Regions from separate parts of the Burkholderia sp. F1 genome, predicted to be linked through region 2. Evidence: riboswitches for the same ligand, from Rfam matches in the RefSeq annotation. Region 2 holds a riboswitch; the other holds the start of a gene.
What was found. Region 2 has a riboswitch for ZMP and ZTP ahead of glyA (serine hydroxymethyltransferase). Riboswitches for the same ligand answer to the same signal wherever they lie in the genome.

Region 1 (7,410 bases), on a different replicon from region 2:
TGTACCTGAGCGATGCGTTGTCGCTGACGCCGCACTGGACGCTGACGCTGTCGGGCCGCTACGACTGGTCGAAGGCGCAGATCGGCGACGCGAGCGGGATGCAGCCGCTGCTCGACGGCAATCACACGTTCTCGCGCTTCAACCCGGCGGTCGGCGTCAACTGGAACCCGGTCCCGGGCTTCACCGCCTACGCGACCTACAACGAAGGGATGCGCTCGCCGACTGCAATCGAGCTCGCGTGCGCGGACCCGGCCGCGCCGTGTTCGCTGCCGAACGACTTCGTCGCCGACCCGGCGCTCAAGCCGGTGATCTCGAAGACGTTCGAATTCGGCGCGCGCGGCCGCATCGGCGCGGCGACGACCTGGAGCGCCGCCGCCTACCGCACGACGCTGATGGACGACATCCAGTTCATCAGCAGTCCGGCGAGCGCGCAGGGCTACTTCCGCAACGTCGGCGACACGCGGCGCCAGGGCGTCGAGCTCGCGGGCCGCACGCAGCTCGGCCGGCTCGGCGTCGGGTTTTCGTACAGCCATGTCGACGCGACCTACCGTTCGTCGTGGACCGAACACAGCCCGGCGAACTCGGCCGCCGATGCGAACGGCAACGTGAAGGTCAAGGCGGGCGACCGCATCCCGGGCATTCCCGCGCACACGGTGAAGCTGCGGCTCGACTACGCGGCGACGCCCGCGTGGGACATCGGCGCGAACGTCACGTGGCGCAGCGGCGTCCATGCGCGCGGCGACGAGAACAACCAGGACGTGAACGGCAGGATCGCGGGCTACGTGCTCGTCGATCTCGACATGCGGTACCGGATCACGAAGCGGTTCGAGGTCTTCGCGAGCGTGACGAACCTGTTCGACAAGCGCTATGCGAGCTTCGGCGTGCTCGGCCAGAACTTCTTCAACGGACCGAACCACACGTTCGACGGCGCGAATCCGGTGCACGAGCAGTTCGTCGGGCCGGGCGCGCCGCGCGGCGCGTGGGTCGGCGTGCGCTATGCGTGGGATTGAGCGCTTCGCGGCGGAACCGCGTGGCCGGCTGAACCGGTTCCGGGCTTCGCGCGGTGCGCGCGGTTACGCGCACGGCATCGCCGCGAACATCGCATGGATTGCGCGGGCGACGCTGCGGGCCAATGCCGGGTCGCCTGCCAGATGCCCGGCCGGCACGCGCTCGATCCGGGCGGCGGGCACGGCGCGGCTGAGCCGCGCGACGTTGCCGATAGGGCAGACGGGATCGCGCATGCCGTGCGCGGCGAACAGCGGCACGCCAGCGTCTGCCGCGCGGCGTGCGAGCGCGAGCAGCCGGCGTTCGCCGAGCCAGCAGCCGTGCCGCAGGTAATGCGCCTGGATCCGGTACTTGTCGATCAACCGGAGGACGCCCGGGTGCGAGCGGATCGTGCGCGCACGCGGATGGCGCGATTGCGGCGACGCGAGGACCGCGTCCTCGTACGCGCGCCACGCGAGCGCGACCGCGCGCTGTCCGGCCGCGCCCGCGCCGGGACGCAGCCGCCGCGCGCAGCACGACGGCAGGCGCAGCGGATCGCGGCAGCCCGCCGATGCGCACAGGCGCCGCCATTCGCGCGGCGCGCGCGTGCGCGACGTCGTGAACAGGCGGCGCACTTCGCGCGGCGACGTCAGGAACAGGCCGCGCATCACGACGCCGGTTACGCGCTCGGGATGCCGGCCTGCATAGGCGAGCGCAAGCGCCGCGCCCCACGATCCGCCGACGACGCCCCAGCGCGCGATGCCGAGCCGTTCGCGAATCGCTTCCAGATCGCCGATCAGCCGCGCCGTGCTGTTGTGGCGTGTGCCGCCGCGCGGCGACGACGCGCCGGCGCCGCGCTGGTCGACGAGCACGACGCGCACGCGCGTCAGGTCGAACAGGCGCAGGATGCCGGGCTGGCTGCCGCTGCCGGGCCCGCCGTGCAGCACGACGACCGGGTGGCCGCGCGGGTCGCCGGTCACGGCAAACGCGACCGATTGCGCGTCGCGGCGGATGCGCCTGCGGTCGGGCACCGCATGCGCGGCGGGCATGGCGGGCAACGCGGTCGGCTGCGCGGGTCGGAGCGGGGCAGGCTTCATGTCGGCTTGGCTCGGGAGCGGGTGTCGGGCAATGGTCGCTTGATCGTAATGAAGCAAAGCCGGAAACGCGCCAGCGTCGAGGATCGGGAGTTGCACGGGTAGCGGCAGCGTCGCGAGCGCGGTATCGGAAACGCTCACCCATCCGGCGGCTCGGCGGGCGCGACTCCCCGGATCATGTCTTGCATTCGTCGCTCTGGACCTTTGATCTGCTATAGAAATCCTGGACAGAAATCTACGACGCTACAAGCCTTACCGGGAGACGCACCAAAATCATCTCCGGCGGGCGCAATTTTCCCCATGAGCATCCCATACGTGGCCCTTGGCGTCGCGGAAGCGGCTTCGCCGGCGAGCGTGCTCGCGCAGGAGTTGTGTGTCGGAATGCTGAGGAAGAGCAGGGGCATGCAGGCGGAAGTCCGGATCGAGACGGCAGACTAGAAGACATGCTAGGATTTCTTCACTCACGTGACTGGCGCATATAGATAGAACACTATCGGGGAGCGTGAGGTTGCTGCCGCCGCGCGCCTGGGCATTACCTACTATCCCTGGAGATGGGTTATGCCTGATTTCACACAATTGCTCATGTTCGCTCTTGTGGCGTTGGGAATGGTTCTAACGCCGGGGCCGAACATGATTTATCTGATTTCCCGCTCAATTTGCCAAGGTAGACGCGCAGGCCTCATTTCGTTGGGGGGTGTTGCTCTGGGCTTTGTGTTCTATATGCTCTGTGCGGCATTCGGAATTACGGCTTTCGTATTTGCGGTACCTTACGCATACGATGCGCTTCGCTTTGGCGGCGCTTTGTACCTTTTGTATCTTGCCTGGCAAGCGGTCAGACCGGGCGGACGATCCGCGTTTGCAGTGCGCGACCTACCGGTCGATACTCCAAGGAAGCTCTTTGGCATGGGGTTTGTCACTAACCTGGCGAATCCCAAAATCGCCGTCATGTATCTGTCGCTGCTTCCCCAGTTCATTACGCCAGGACATGGCAGTGTTCTTGCACAATCGCTGGCGCTTGGCAGCGTTCAGATTTCGATCAGCCTCGCTGTGAATGCACTGATCGTCGTGACAGCCGGATCGATATCTATCTTCCTGTCAGGACGCCCGTCGTGGCTATTGGTGCAGCGCTGGCTGATGGGAAGCGTTCTGACAGGTCTGGCGGTGCGGATGGCATCCGAATCCAGGAAATAGCGACGCCTCGCATCGGTTGTACGTCGCCCCTGCGTTAAGGAGGTCTGCGCAACGCGGATTCATGCTGACCTTCCACGCCCCTAACAGTTGAGTTATCGCCCTGGATAACACGTTCCGCACAAAATCTACCGATGCCCCAGGCAAGCTACAAGACGGAAACCTATTGGAAACAGTATCAATCCTTCTTTCCCGCACATGCGCGAGTAACCGCCGCCAGCGGCCCGAACGAAGAGTGGCTCCCCTGGAGAGGAGCATCGATCCATGTTGATCGATTTCCCTGCGCTGCATCGCCGCTGACGGTGGTCGTAGTGCATGGAGGAGGAGGATACGGCCGGTTGTTCGCGCCGATTGGCAAGCTATTGCACAGCGCCGGCTACGAGGTAGTCGCTCCGGATCTACCGGGGTATGGATTGAGTCAGGCGCCTCCTTCACTGGTTTCCTATGAGGCGTGGACCGACTTGCTATGCGATCTGGCATCCATCGAGTACCGGAACACTGGGCGACGCGTAGTATTGTGCGGCGGAAGCCTTGGTGGCTATCTGGCTTACCTGTGCGCGGCGCGGATGGGTGACGGCCCGATTGCTGGCGTGATCGCCACGACCCTTGCGGATCCGCGCTCGCCGCTGGTGAAACGACAGTTTGCCCGCAACGCGCTGGTGCGCCACGTCATGATGCCCCTGTTGCCCTTCTGTGCCCCTCTGATCGGCAGACTGAGACTGCCCGTGAAGTGGTTTACCAAAATGGGCGCGATGTCGAACGATCCATCGCTAAACCGGCTCGTTGCCGAGGATCCCTATGGTGGCCGCGTACGTGTGCCGATCAATTTCATGCAGTCAATTTTCGCCGTGCGGCCGGACATTGAGCCCGAGGACTTCGACCGCTGTCCTTTCCTGCTTGCTCACCCCGAAAACGACCGCTGGACGGGCTTCGAATCGAGCCGGCAGTTCTTTGACCGCATCAAGGGCGAGAAGAGATTGGTGATGCTGGAAAACTGCGGTCACTTTCCGGTGGAGGAGCCCGGCATCGCGCAACTGGAACAGGCTTCGATCCGATTCCTGCGGGAGATTGCCAGCAACGGATCGCGCTCATGACCGCGTGACATTGTGTTGTGACGAGGTCAGAGACGTACTACTGCCCGCCGGGGCCGGTCATGGCTGCGCCCGCCTGTCCGGGAAGATCAGGAAGCTGACACTGGCGAGCACGCAGACAGCAATGCCGCTGTAGAGCATGATCCCGCCGAAACCGTGCACGAGCGCGGCGCGGCCAGTCGCCGCCAGCGTCTCCGCAGACATGGACGCCCATGCGCCAGCGCTGGCGGAAGGCAGGCTCCCGGACGCAATACGATTGGCCAGCGCGCGCAAGGATGCCTCGTCGGACGGTTTGGCCAGCGCCATTTGCAGAAATTGCAGCACCCCTTGCACCAGCAGAAATCCCATCAAGGCGATGTTGATGGCGAGGGAGATCATGCGGGCGCTCATGTCGATGCCGGATGCCATGCCGGCGCGTGCGCTGGACACCGAGCCCGTCGTGGTGTTGGTCACAGGGGTATTGGTGATGCCCAGGCCCGCGCCAGCCAGCAGGCAGCCTGGCAGCACGGTCAGCCAGCTCGCGTGTTCGATGCGGCTGCCGATGAGCATCAGGAAGAACCCCAGCCCGATGGTGAACAGGCCGGCGGGAATGACGATGCCGGGCCGGTAGCGCAACGCCAGCCGTTCGCCGATGGGTGGGAACACCAGCGTAGGCAAGGTGTAGGCCAGCAGCGACACGCCTGCGGCCGCCGGACCCTGACCCAGCGCACTCTGGAAGTAGATGGGCAGGTAGATGATGAACGGCCAGAAGCTGAAGTTCATGCCCACCGAGCCAAGCAAAGCGCCGGAGAAATTGCGTACCCGGAATACCGAGAAGTCGAACATCGGGTGCGCGACGCGCGTTTCCACGACGAGGAACAGCACGAAACTGGCGGCACTCGCCGCGATGACGCTCAGGGCGGAAGCGCTGCCGAATCCCGTCTCGGCGCCCTGCGTCACGAAGTAGGCAAGTCCCAGCACGGCGAGGGACAGGGTGACGATGCCAGCCAGGTCCAGTCTCCGTGCGTGCGGATCACGCGATTCGCGCACGCCAATGATGGCCAGACCGAGCGTCAGGGCCGCGATGAAGACATGCACCCAGAAGACCCACTGCCAACTGGACACGGCGACGATCAGGCCACCGATCAGCGGTCCGAACCCGAGCCCGATACCGAAGACGATGCCCCAGATGCCGAACGCCCTGCCGCGTTCGGCGCCGTCGGGGAACTGGTGCGAGAGTACTGCCACGAGGCAAATGAGCATCGCGCCGCCGCTCGCGCCCTGCAGGAAGCGGCTGGCGATCAGGACAGGCGTACTCCACGCCAGGCCGCACAGCAGCGAGGCGACGCCAAACAGCACGATGGTGCAGAGAAATACGCGCTTGCGGCCATAGCGGTCGGCCAGTGTTCCCGTGGCCATCAGAACGGCGGTGCAGGCGATGGTGTAGGCATTCATGATCCACTGCATGCCGCTGAAATTGCCATGCAGTGTCACTTCCAGCGTGGGCAGGATCACCGGCACGCTGGAAATCTCCAACCCGAACATCAGGGCGGCCAGGCACACGGCCAGTAGCGCCACAGCGTTGCGCGCGGCAAAAGGATGGCCTGTCTGCGGCCGGGGCGGTTCCTCGATGTCACGCACCTGCATGGTTCTTTCGCTCCAAGATTTAGGGAAGGGGTCTGGCAACCCACGCCGCAGCACAGTCTATGGGAATAAATTTCCCATATTGGCTCAATAACTTCTCATACAATGTTCCCTGCAGGAACCAATCGAGATCGCGATGCAAGACAAACTGGATGGGGTCACAACGTTCGTGCAGGTCGTCGAAGCCGGCGGATTTGCGCCCGCAGCAGAGCGACTCGGCCTGACACGCTCGGCGATCGGCAAGGCGATCGCCCGTTTGGAAGCACGGCTAGGTGCGCGACTGCTACAGCGCAACACACGTAGCCAGGTACTGACGACAGAGGGGCAGGCATACTACGAGCGCTGCGTGCGCGCGCTAACGGAACTGGACGCGGCGGAAGCCGATCTGGACAACGGCCGCCTGGAGCCATGTGGCCGACTGCGGGTGAGCGTGCCCGAGGCCTTCGGGCATCTATGCGTCGCCCCGATCCTGCTTGAGCTCACGCGTCTCTATCCGCAACTGCATATCGACCTGTCGTTCAGCGATCGGTACGTGGACTTGATCGAAGAAGGCTTTGACCTTGCCGTCCGCATCGGCAACCTGCACGACAGCGGGACACTGGCGGCCCGACATCTGGGTGTCCAGTACGTCAGCATCGGCGCGTCTCCGGACTATCTATCGCAACATGGCATACCAGGCAGCCTGGAGGAACTGGACGGGCACATCGGGATAGCACCGTCTCGCACAGGCGTCCCCGCGCCGTGGGATGCGCAACCTGCCGGCGGCCATGTCCGGCGGCTAGCTATACGGTCACGGATCAGCATGGATGACGTTCAGGCAATCGCGGCTGCAGCCGTCAAAGGCTATGGCCTCGCCTGGCTACCTGGCTGGCTATTGGCCAGATACGTACAAAGCGGTGAACTGGTTCCCGTCCTGGAGAGCTACCGTGTCCGCTCTCAGGAAATCCATGCGTTATGGCCGCAGGTGCGCCATCTGCGTTGCAAGACCCGGGTCGCCATCGACGCACTCGTAGCCCATATTCCGGCGATGATGAATCCGGGCAACTTGCCCGTCAGGTAGGCGCACTCGCGTCAAAATGCTGCAGGAGCCGGTATCCCTCAACCCAGTCATCGAGTTGGCTGGCGGCATTCAAATGTCCGCGTGCTCCGACGTCGAGAAATTCGCTGCCCCATGTACTGGCACAGGACTGTGCATAACCGATTGCCCCATAGGGATCGTTGTTGCTTGCAACCACGATACTGGGAAATGGCAATCTTGCTGACGGTACGGGCGAGAACCCGAGGCTGAAGGCGGAGGGAAAGGCCGATGTCGACGGGTCTGGAACAGCGACGAGCAGTGCCCCTCGAATGGCGACCGCGCGACGCGCGGCCCAATGCACGACCGCAAGGCACCCGAGACTATGAGCGACGATGATCGTATCAGGACCGAG
Region 2 (7,410 bases):
GACATGGACGGCAATCACGTCGCGCCAGTCGTCCGCGCGCATCGCGCGGGCATCGACGAACCGCGTCTCGCCACGTCGCAGAAAACGCAGGCGCAGCTGGTCGATTTCCGATACGACCGGCTGCGCGGTCCCCAGGCGCCCGTTCCCTTCGCAATACAGCTCGGGCTCGCCCGTCGTCGGGCTGACGTGGGCGTCGAAGCGGTTCGACACGAGCGTTCGGTCCGCCGGCGCGCCGACGCCCTGCCCCAGGCAATCCGATACCTGGCCGTTCACCGTCGGCCACGTCGACATTGTGTCGCCGACATAGCGAACCAGCAGCGCGTCGGACGACGCAGGTGCTGGTTCGCAGCGCACCTGGGCATCTTCGCCGCGCACGCGAGCCGATGCGCACCCGAACAGCGGCGGCAGCGGCGAGCTCGAGAGGTCGAGCGGCTGAAAGCCCGCCATCTGGATCTGCTGGCCGATCAGCGTCAGTGCGGTGCTTGCGGCGTCGCGCATGCGAAACGCATCGTCGGCCCGGCGTTGCCCGACACGCTGCGCGTGATACAGCGCGCCGACTGCCGCGAGCACGAGCAGGCCGACCGACATCGCGATCAGCAATTCGAGGAGCGTATGCGCACGAGCGCGACGATCAATGCCCATCGGTCGGCACCTCGCGGAACGGGATCCGCACGCATGACGGCGAACGCGCCGATCGGTCGACCGTTTCGCATCCCGCAGCATCGCCGTCACGCCAGCCGACGGTCGCCAGCCGGACGCCACCCGGCCCGCCATCGATCGTCATCGCGCCATCCGGCAACGACGCGACGGCCAGCGCCGCGAGGCCCGCATCCGCGCCGGGTGTCGCCCGCGCGCTTTCGATGCGTGCATCGGCCAGCCACAATGCACGTTCGCGCCAGATCGTCGAGCGCTGCGCACGCGCCATCGCGAATTGGCCGCCAGCCACCGTGAGCATCATGACGGCGAGCAGCGCGACCGCCACCGCCGCCTCGATCAGCGACGCGCCGCGCATCGTGCGCCGCGGGCTCATCAGGCCGCCTCGCAACGACCGGCGACGACGCGCGCCCGGCCGCCCGCCGCGATCCGCACGCAACGCGCCGCGCGTGACGCATCGGCCTCCGGCCCGCTCCGGCGCGGCCGCAGCTCGAACCGCCGGATGCCGCCGATTGCCTGACCGGCCGGCGGCGCAAAGGCCAGCTCGTGCGCGACGCCCGCGACGATCACGTCCGGATCGCGCGGATACCGCCGCAGCACCTGCGCCCGCTCGTCGAAATGTCCGCTCACGAGCCAGCCGCACGACCATTCGCCGTCGTCGCAGCGCTGGCCGGGATGCACACAGGCGCCGTCATTCCCTGCCCGGCACAGTGTGACGCGCACGCCAAGGCGCGCCGCTTCGGCCCGCGCGAACGACAGCGCGCCAAGCAGCGTGCGCGAGCGGGCGTCGACCCGCTCGCGCATCCGCCACTGCTCGAACGAAGGCGCCGCGTACAGGCCGAGCCCGGCCAGCACCGCGACCGTGACCATCAGTTCGACGAGCGTGAATCCCCCCGCCCTCCACGCTGCTCCGCTGCGCCACATCGCCGTCCTCCGTCAACGTCATGCGACGACTGTAGCGGCGCGCACGCTGGCGCACCATCTGCCGAACGGCCAGCTGGCGGCGCACGGCCACGCCGGCCACAATCGGCGCAGCATGAACTCGGAGGGAATGCGATGAAACGACGCAGCGCGTCAGCGCTTACGCGGGGGCTTGGCAGCCGGAGAGGCGCGACGGAACTCTTCGATCACGTCGGCAAATTCGGACACGTCTTCGAACCGGCGATACACCGATGCAAAGCGCACATAGGCAATCGTATCGAGGCCGCGCAACTCGTTCATCACGAGTTCGCCGAGCTTCTCGCTACGCACTTCGCGCTCGCCTGTCGCGAGCAGCAGATATTCGATGCGGGCGACCGCCGCATCGATCGCGTCAGCCGCAACCGGCCGCTTGCGCAGCGCGAGTTGCATGCTGGCGACGATCTTGCGACGGTCGAATTCCGTGCGGCTGCCGTCCTTCTTCACGACGGCCGGCAGGGCCAGTTCGACCCGTTCGTACGTCGTGAAACGCTTGTCGCAGGCGGAGCAGCGGCGGCGCCGGCGAATCGCGGCGCCGTCTTCGGACACGCGCGAATCCACCACCTGCGTGTCGTCGCTGCGGCAGAACGGGCAGCGCATGAGCGATCAGCGATAGACCGGGAAACGCTTGGTCAGCTCGGCCACTTGCGCGCGCACGCGCTCGATCGTCGCTGCATCTTCCGGGTTGTCGAGCACGTCGGCGATCAGGTTGCCGACCAGCTCGGCCTCGGCCGTGCCGAAGCCGCGCGTCGTCATCGCCGGCGAGCCGAGACGGACGCCGCTCGTGACGAACGGCTTTTCCGGATCGTTCGGGATCGCGTTCTTGTTGACCGTGATGTGCGCGGCGCCGAGCGCGGCTTCCGCTGCCTTGCCGGTGATCTGCTTCGCACGCAGGTCGACCAGCATCACGTGGCTTTCGGTGCGGCCCGACACGATGCGCAGGCCGCGCTTGACCAGCGTCTCGGCCAGCACGCGCGCATTCTCGACCACCTTCTGCTGGTATGCCTTGAAGTCCGGCGACAGCGCTTCCTTGAACGCGACGGCCTTCGCGGCGATCACGTGCATCAGCGGGCCGCCCTGGATGCCCGGGAAGATCGCCGAGTTGATCTGCTTCTCGTACTCGGCCTTCATCAGGATCACGCCGCCGCGCGGGCCGCGCAGGCTCTTGTGGGTCGTGGTCGTGACGAAATCGGCGTGCGGCACCGGGTTCGGGTAGACGCCCGCGGCGATCAGGCCCGCGTAGTGCGCCATGTCGACCATCAGGTACGCGCCGACCGACTTCGCGATCTTCGCGAGACGCTCGAAGTCGATCTTCAGCGCGAACGCCGACGCGCCCGCGACGATCAGCTTCGGCTTGTGCTCCTGCGCAAGCTGCTCGGCCGCTTCGTAATCGATGTCTTCGCTTTCGTTCAGGCCATAGCTGACGACGTTGAACCACTTGCCCGACATGTTCACGGGCGAGCCGTGCGTCAGGTGGCCGCCGTGCGCGAGGCTCATGCCCATGATCGTGTCGCCCGGCTTGAGCATCGCGAAGAACACGCCCTGGTTCGCCTGCGAACCCGAGTTCGGCTGGACGTTCGCGGCTTCGGCGCCGAACAGCTCCTTCACGCGGTCGATCGCGAGCTGCTCGACGACGTCGACGTATTCGCAGCCGCCGTAGTAGCGCTTGCCCGGATACCCTTCGGCGTACTTGTTCGTGAGCTGCGAGCCCTGTGCGGCCATCACGGCCGGGCTCGTGTAGTTTTCCGACGCGATCAGCTCGATGTGATCTTCCTGGCGGCGGTTTTCCTGCTCGATCGCTGCAAAGACTTCGGGATCGACGTTCGCAATGGTGCTTTGGGCTCTGTCAAACATACGGTTTCCGTTAAGTGTGTACAGGTTGACCGGGGTGGCCGAGTACATTGCGCTGCTGGCGGCACCAGCTCGACGTGGCGGAAGAATCCGTATGACGTGAGGCAGGGACAGCCACCGGCGATGCACGCGACGGCGCACAACGGCTGCCCAGGCGAACGGCAAAAACGGCGCCCTGCGCTTCACGGTGGGATGCTCCACCTTGAACCCGGGGGTTCTATCGCCAGTCACGCAGGGGTGATGAGCGCGTTAGTTTATTGGATGCGTCATGAATAGGCAACCGCGCGGCGGCCACCGCAAACAAACGGGGACAGAGTTGCGCCACCCGCGCCGGCTGAGCTTTGCGCCTTGCCGCGGTGCGGCAATCTCAGTAGGCTTGCAGGTTCCCCACCCGCTACCCTACCGACCAGGAGCAGCAATGATCGTGTTCGTCACAGGCGCGTCCGCCGGCTTCGGCGCCGCCATCGCCCGTGCCTTCGTCAAGGGCGGCCATCGCGTCGTCGCGACCGCGCGCCGCAAGGATCGTCTCGACGCGCTCGCGGCCGAGCTCGGCGACGCACTGCTGCCGCTCGAGCTCGACGTGCGCGACCGCGCCGCCGTCGAAGCCGTGCCGGCCGCCCTTCCCGCCGAGTTCGCCGCGCTCGACGTGCTTGTCAACAACGCCGGTCTCGCGCTCGGCGTCGAGCCTGCCCACAAGGCCAGCCTCGACGAGTGGCAGACGATGATCGACACCAACTGCTCGGGCCTCGTGACGGTCACGCACGCGCTGCTGCCGGGCATGATCGCGCGCGGTCGCGGCCATATCTTCAACCTCGGCTCGGTTGCCGGCACCTACCCGTACCCGGGCGGCAACGTCTATGGCGCCACCAAGGCTTTCGTCAGGCAATTCAGCCTGAACCTGCGCGCCGACCTGATCGGCACGCCGCTGCGCGTCACCGACATCGAGCCGGGCCTGTGCGGCGGCACCGAATTCTCGAACGTCCGCTTCCGCGGCGACGACGCGAAGGCGGCCGGCGTGTACGCGAACGTCCAGCCGCTCACGGCCGAGGACATCGCCGACACGATCTACTGGATCGCGACGCGTCCCGCGCACGTGAACATCAACACGATCGAGATGATGCCCGTCGCCCAGGCGCCGGCCGGCCTCACCGTCCATCGCGGCTGACGGTCCGCCGCGAGCCGCCCCGGCGGCCGGCTCGCGGCCCGGAACATTCCGTTACGAATCGGTTGCAAGGCGGCCTCCCCGCTTCCGGTAAAATGCGCGCCATGACTCAGCCTACCCGCCCCCCGGAAGCGCCTTCCGGCTTCACCTGGCCGGTTCGCGTGTATTACGAGGATACCGACGCAGGCGGCATCGTCTTCTATGCCAACTACCTGAAATTCTTCGAGCGCGCGCGCACCGAATGGCTGCGCGCCTGCGGCATCGACCAGCGGCGCCTCGCCGACGAAACGGGCGCGATCTTCATCGTCCGCAGCACGGCGCTCGACTATCGCGCGCCGGCGCGGCTCGACGATACGCTCGCGATCACGAGCCGGCCCGGACGGATCGGCCGCGCGTCGGTGGAATTCATGCAGGAAGCGTGGCATGGCGACACGCTGCTCGTCGCCGGGCAGATCCGCATCGGCTGCGTCGACCGCACGGGCATCCGGCCGGCGGCAATCCCGCCGACGGTGCTCGACGCGCTGCAACGCGGGCCCGTCATCGACGCCGGGCACACTGTGTTGTCAACGAGGCTCGCGTGAGCCCCGTTTAGACAAAGCCTATGAACTTGCCTTCCTGAACCGATACTAAGCAAGGTTCGGCGTCAGGCGCGGCAGCGGCACCCCGCGCGCAGCGCAGCGCCCGCGCCGGGCAACCCCGGCCGGGAACGCCTAGCCGGGCCCCTTAGCCGGGCGCCCCCGAAGGGACGTTACTCAAACCTCTATGAACACTTCTCAAGACCTGTCGATCATTTCCCTCGTCCTCAATGCGAGCGTCCTGGCCCAGGCCGTGATGGGACTGCTGCTGCTGCTGTCGCTGATGTCGTGGACCTTCATCTTCCGCAAGTGGTTCGCGATCCGCCGCGCACGCGCACAGACCGAGCGTTTCGAACGGGATTTCTGGTCGGGCGGCGACCTGCAGGCCTTGTATCAGAGTGCGGCGAACAACCGCCACACGATCGGCGCGCTCGAGCGGATCTTCGAATCGGGGATGCGCGAATTCCTGAAGGCGAAGGAAAAGCGCATCAGCGACCCGGGCCTCGTGCTCGACGGCGCGCGGCGTGCGATGCGCGCGTCGTTCCAGCGCGAGATGGACGTGCTCGAAGCGAACCTGGCATTCCTCGCGTCGGTCGGCTCGGTCAGCCCGTACATCGGTCTGTTCGGCACGGTCTGGGGGATCATGAACTCGTTCCGCGGCCTCGCGAACGTCCAGCAGGCAACGCTCGCGAACGTCGCGCCGGGCATCGCCGAAGCGCTCGTCGCCACCGCGATCGGCCTGTTCGCCGCGATTCCGGCCGTCGTCGCCTACAACCGCTACGCGCACGACATCGACCGCCTCGCGATCCGCTTCGAGACCTTCATCGAAGAGTTCTCGAACATCCTGCAGCGTCAGGCCCAGTAAGGAGCGCGACATGGCCGGAACTCCCATCCGATCCAGCATGCGCGGCGGCCGCTCGCGCCGCGCGATGGCCGACATCAACGTCGTGCCGTACATCGACGTGATGCTCGTGCTGCTCGTGATCTTCATGGTCACCGCACCGCTCGTCGCACCGTCGATCATCAACCTGCCGACCGTCGGCAATGCCGCGCCGCAGGAGCAGACGCCGCCCGTCGTCGTCAACATCAAGGCCGACCGCACGATGAGCGTCAAGTACAAGGGCAACGCGGGCGCGACGCAGGAAGACACGATGACGAAGGCCGAGCTCGACAGCTTCATCGCCGCCCGTCAGGCGGATCATCCTGACCAGCCGGTCGTGATCGCGGCCGACAAGACCGTGCAGTACGATGCGGTCATGACCGTGATGTCGGATCTGAAGGCGCGCGGCGTCAAGCGCGTCGGCCTCCTCGTCAAATCGCAATGAAACGGCAACCCCCGCGCAGCACCGCCTACCCGCCGATGCCGCCGCGCGAGCGCGGCACGTGGCGCGCGTTCGCGCTCGCGGCGTTGATGCACGTGCTGCTCGCGCTGTTCCTGTATCACGGCGTGCAATGGCAGAACAGCACCCCGGCCGGCGCCGAGGCCGAGCTTTGGACGACGGTGCCCGACATGCCGGCGCCGCAGCCGGCCCCGACGCCGCCTGCCCGCGTCGCCCCGCCCCCTCCCCGGTGAAGAATGAGGAAGCGGACATCGCGCTGCAGCAGAAGAAGCGTCAGCAGGAAGCCGCCGCACGCGAAGCGCTGCTCGAACAACAGCGCCGCGCGCAGCAGCTCGAGGCGCAACAGGAAGAGCAGGCCAAACGCACGCAGCTTGCGGCCAGGCAGGCCGCTGCGCTCGCCGCGCAGAAGGCCGCCGAGCTGGAAAAGCAGAAGCAGGCTGAAAAGCTCAGGCAGAAGCAGCTCGCCGAGCAGCAAAAACTGGAACAGCAGAAACTCGAGCAGCAGAAGCAGGCAAAGCTCGAGGCGCAGCAGCAGGCCGCGAAGACGAAAGCCGAGGCCGCGGCCAAGGCGAAGGCTGAAGCGGCGGCCCGCGCGAAGGCCGATGCGGCGTCGAAGGCGAAGCTCGACCAGGAGCGGCGTGTGCGCCTCGCGCAGATGCAAGGCCTGGCGGGCGGCGGCGAAGGCGGTGGCGAAGGTCTCGCGAAGAGCGGCACCGGCACGGGCTCCGGCGGCAACGCGGCCTCCCCGGGCTATCCGGACAAGGTGCGCCGCCGCGTCAAGCCGCACATCGTCTGGGGCGGCGAGCGCGACAGCCTGACGACCGTCGTCGCGATCCGCTGCACGCCGTCGGGCGACGTATTGAGCGTATCG

Region 1: another riboswitch for ZMP and ZTP. It lies ahead of ACFIMZ_RS22035 (LysE family translocator); the one in region 2 lies ahead of glyA (serine hydroxymethyltransferase).

What each region holds. Positions count from the first base shown of each region.
Region 1 covers NZ_CP172422.1:667,635-675,044, forward strand. Annotated here, with positions in the region: gene ACFIMZ_RS22020 (TonB-dependent receptor) at 1-1,010, shown strand, start outside; gene ACFIMZ_RS22025 (alpha/beta fold hydrolase) at 1,074-2,033, opposite strand; gene ACFIMZ_RS22030 (hypothetical protein) at 2,379-2,516, shown strand; ZMP/ZTP riboswitch at 2,534-2,616, shown strand; gene ACFIMZ_RS22035 (LysE family translocator) at 2,637-3,269, shown strand; gene ACFIMZ_RS22040 (alpha/beta hydrolase) at 3,401-4,360, shown strand; gene ACFIMZ_RS22045 (MFS transporter) at 4,418-5,983, opposite strand; gene ACFIMZ_RS22050 (LysR family transcriptional regulator) at 6,117-7,040, shown strand; gene ACFIMZ_RS22055 (alpha/beta hydrolase) at 7,033-7,410, opposite strand, start outside.
Region 2 covers NZ_CP172421.1:881,005-888,414, reverse strand. Annotated here, with positions in the region: gene ACFIMZ_RS04330 (PilW family protein) at 1-642, opposite strand, end outside; gene ACFIMZ_RS04325 (hypothetical protein) at 632-1,030, opposite strand; gene ACFIMZ_RS04320 (GspH/FimT family pseudopilin) at 1,030-1,578, opposite strand; gene nrdR (transcriptional regulator NrdR) at 1,729-2,211, opposite strand; gene glyA (serine hydroxymethyltransferase) at 2,218-3,465, opposite strand; ZMP/ZTP riboswitch at 3,604-3,703, opposite strand; gene ACFIMZ_RS04305 (SDR family NAD(P)-dependent oxidoreductase) at 3,881-4,627, shown strand; gene ybgC (tol-pal system-associated acyl-CoA thioesterase) at 4,720-5,205, shown strand; gene tolQ (protein TolQ) at 5,387-6,064, shown strand; gene tolR (protein TolR) at 6,075-6,524, shown strand; partial or broken gene tolA (cell envelope integrity protein TolA) at 6,521-7,410, shown strand, end outside.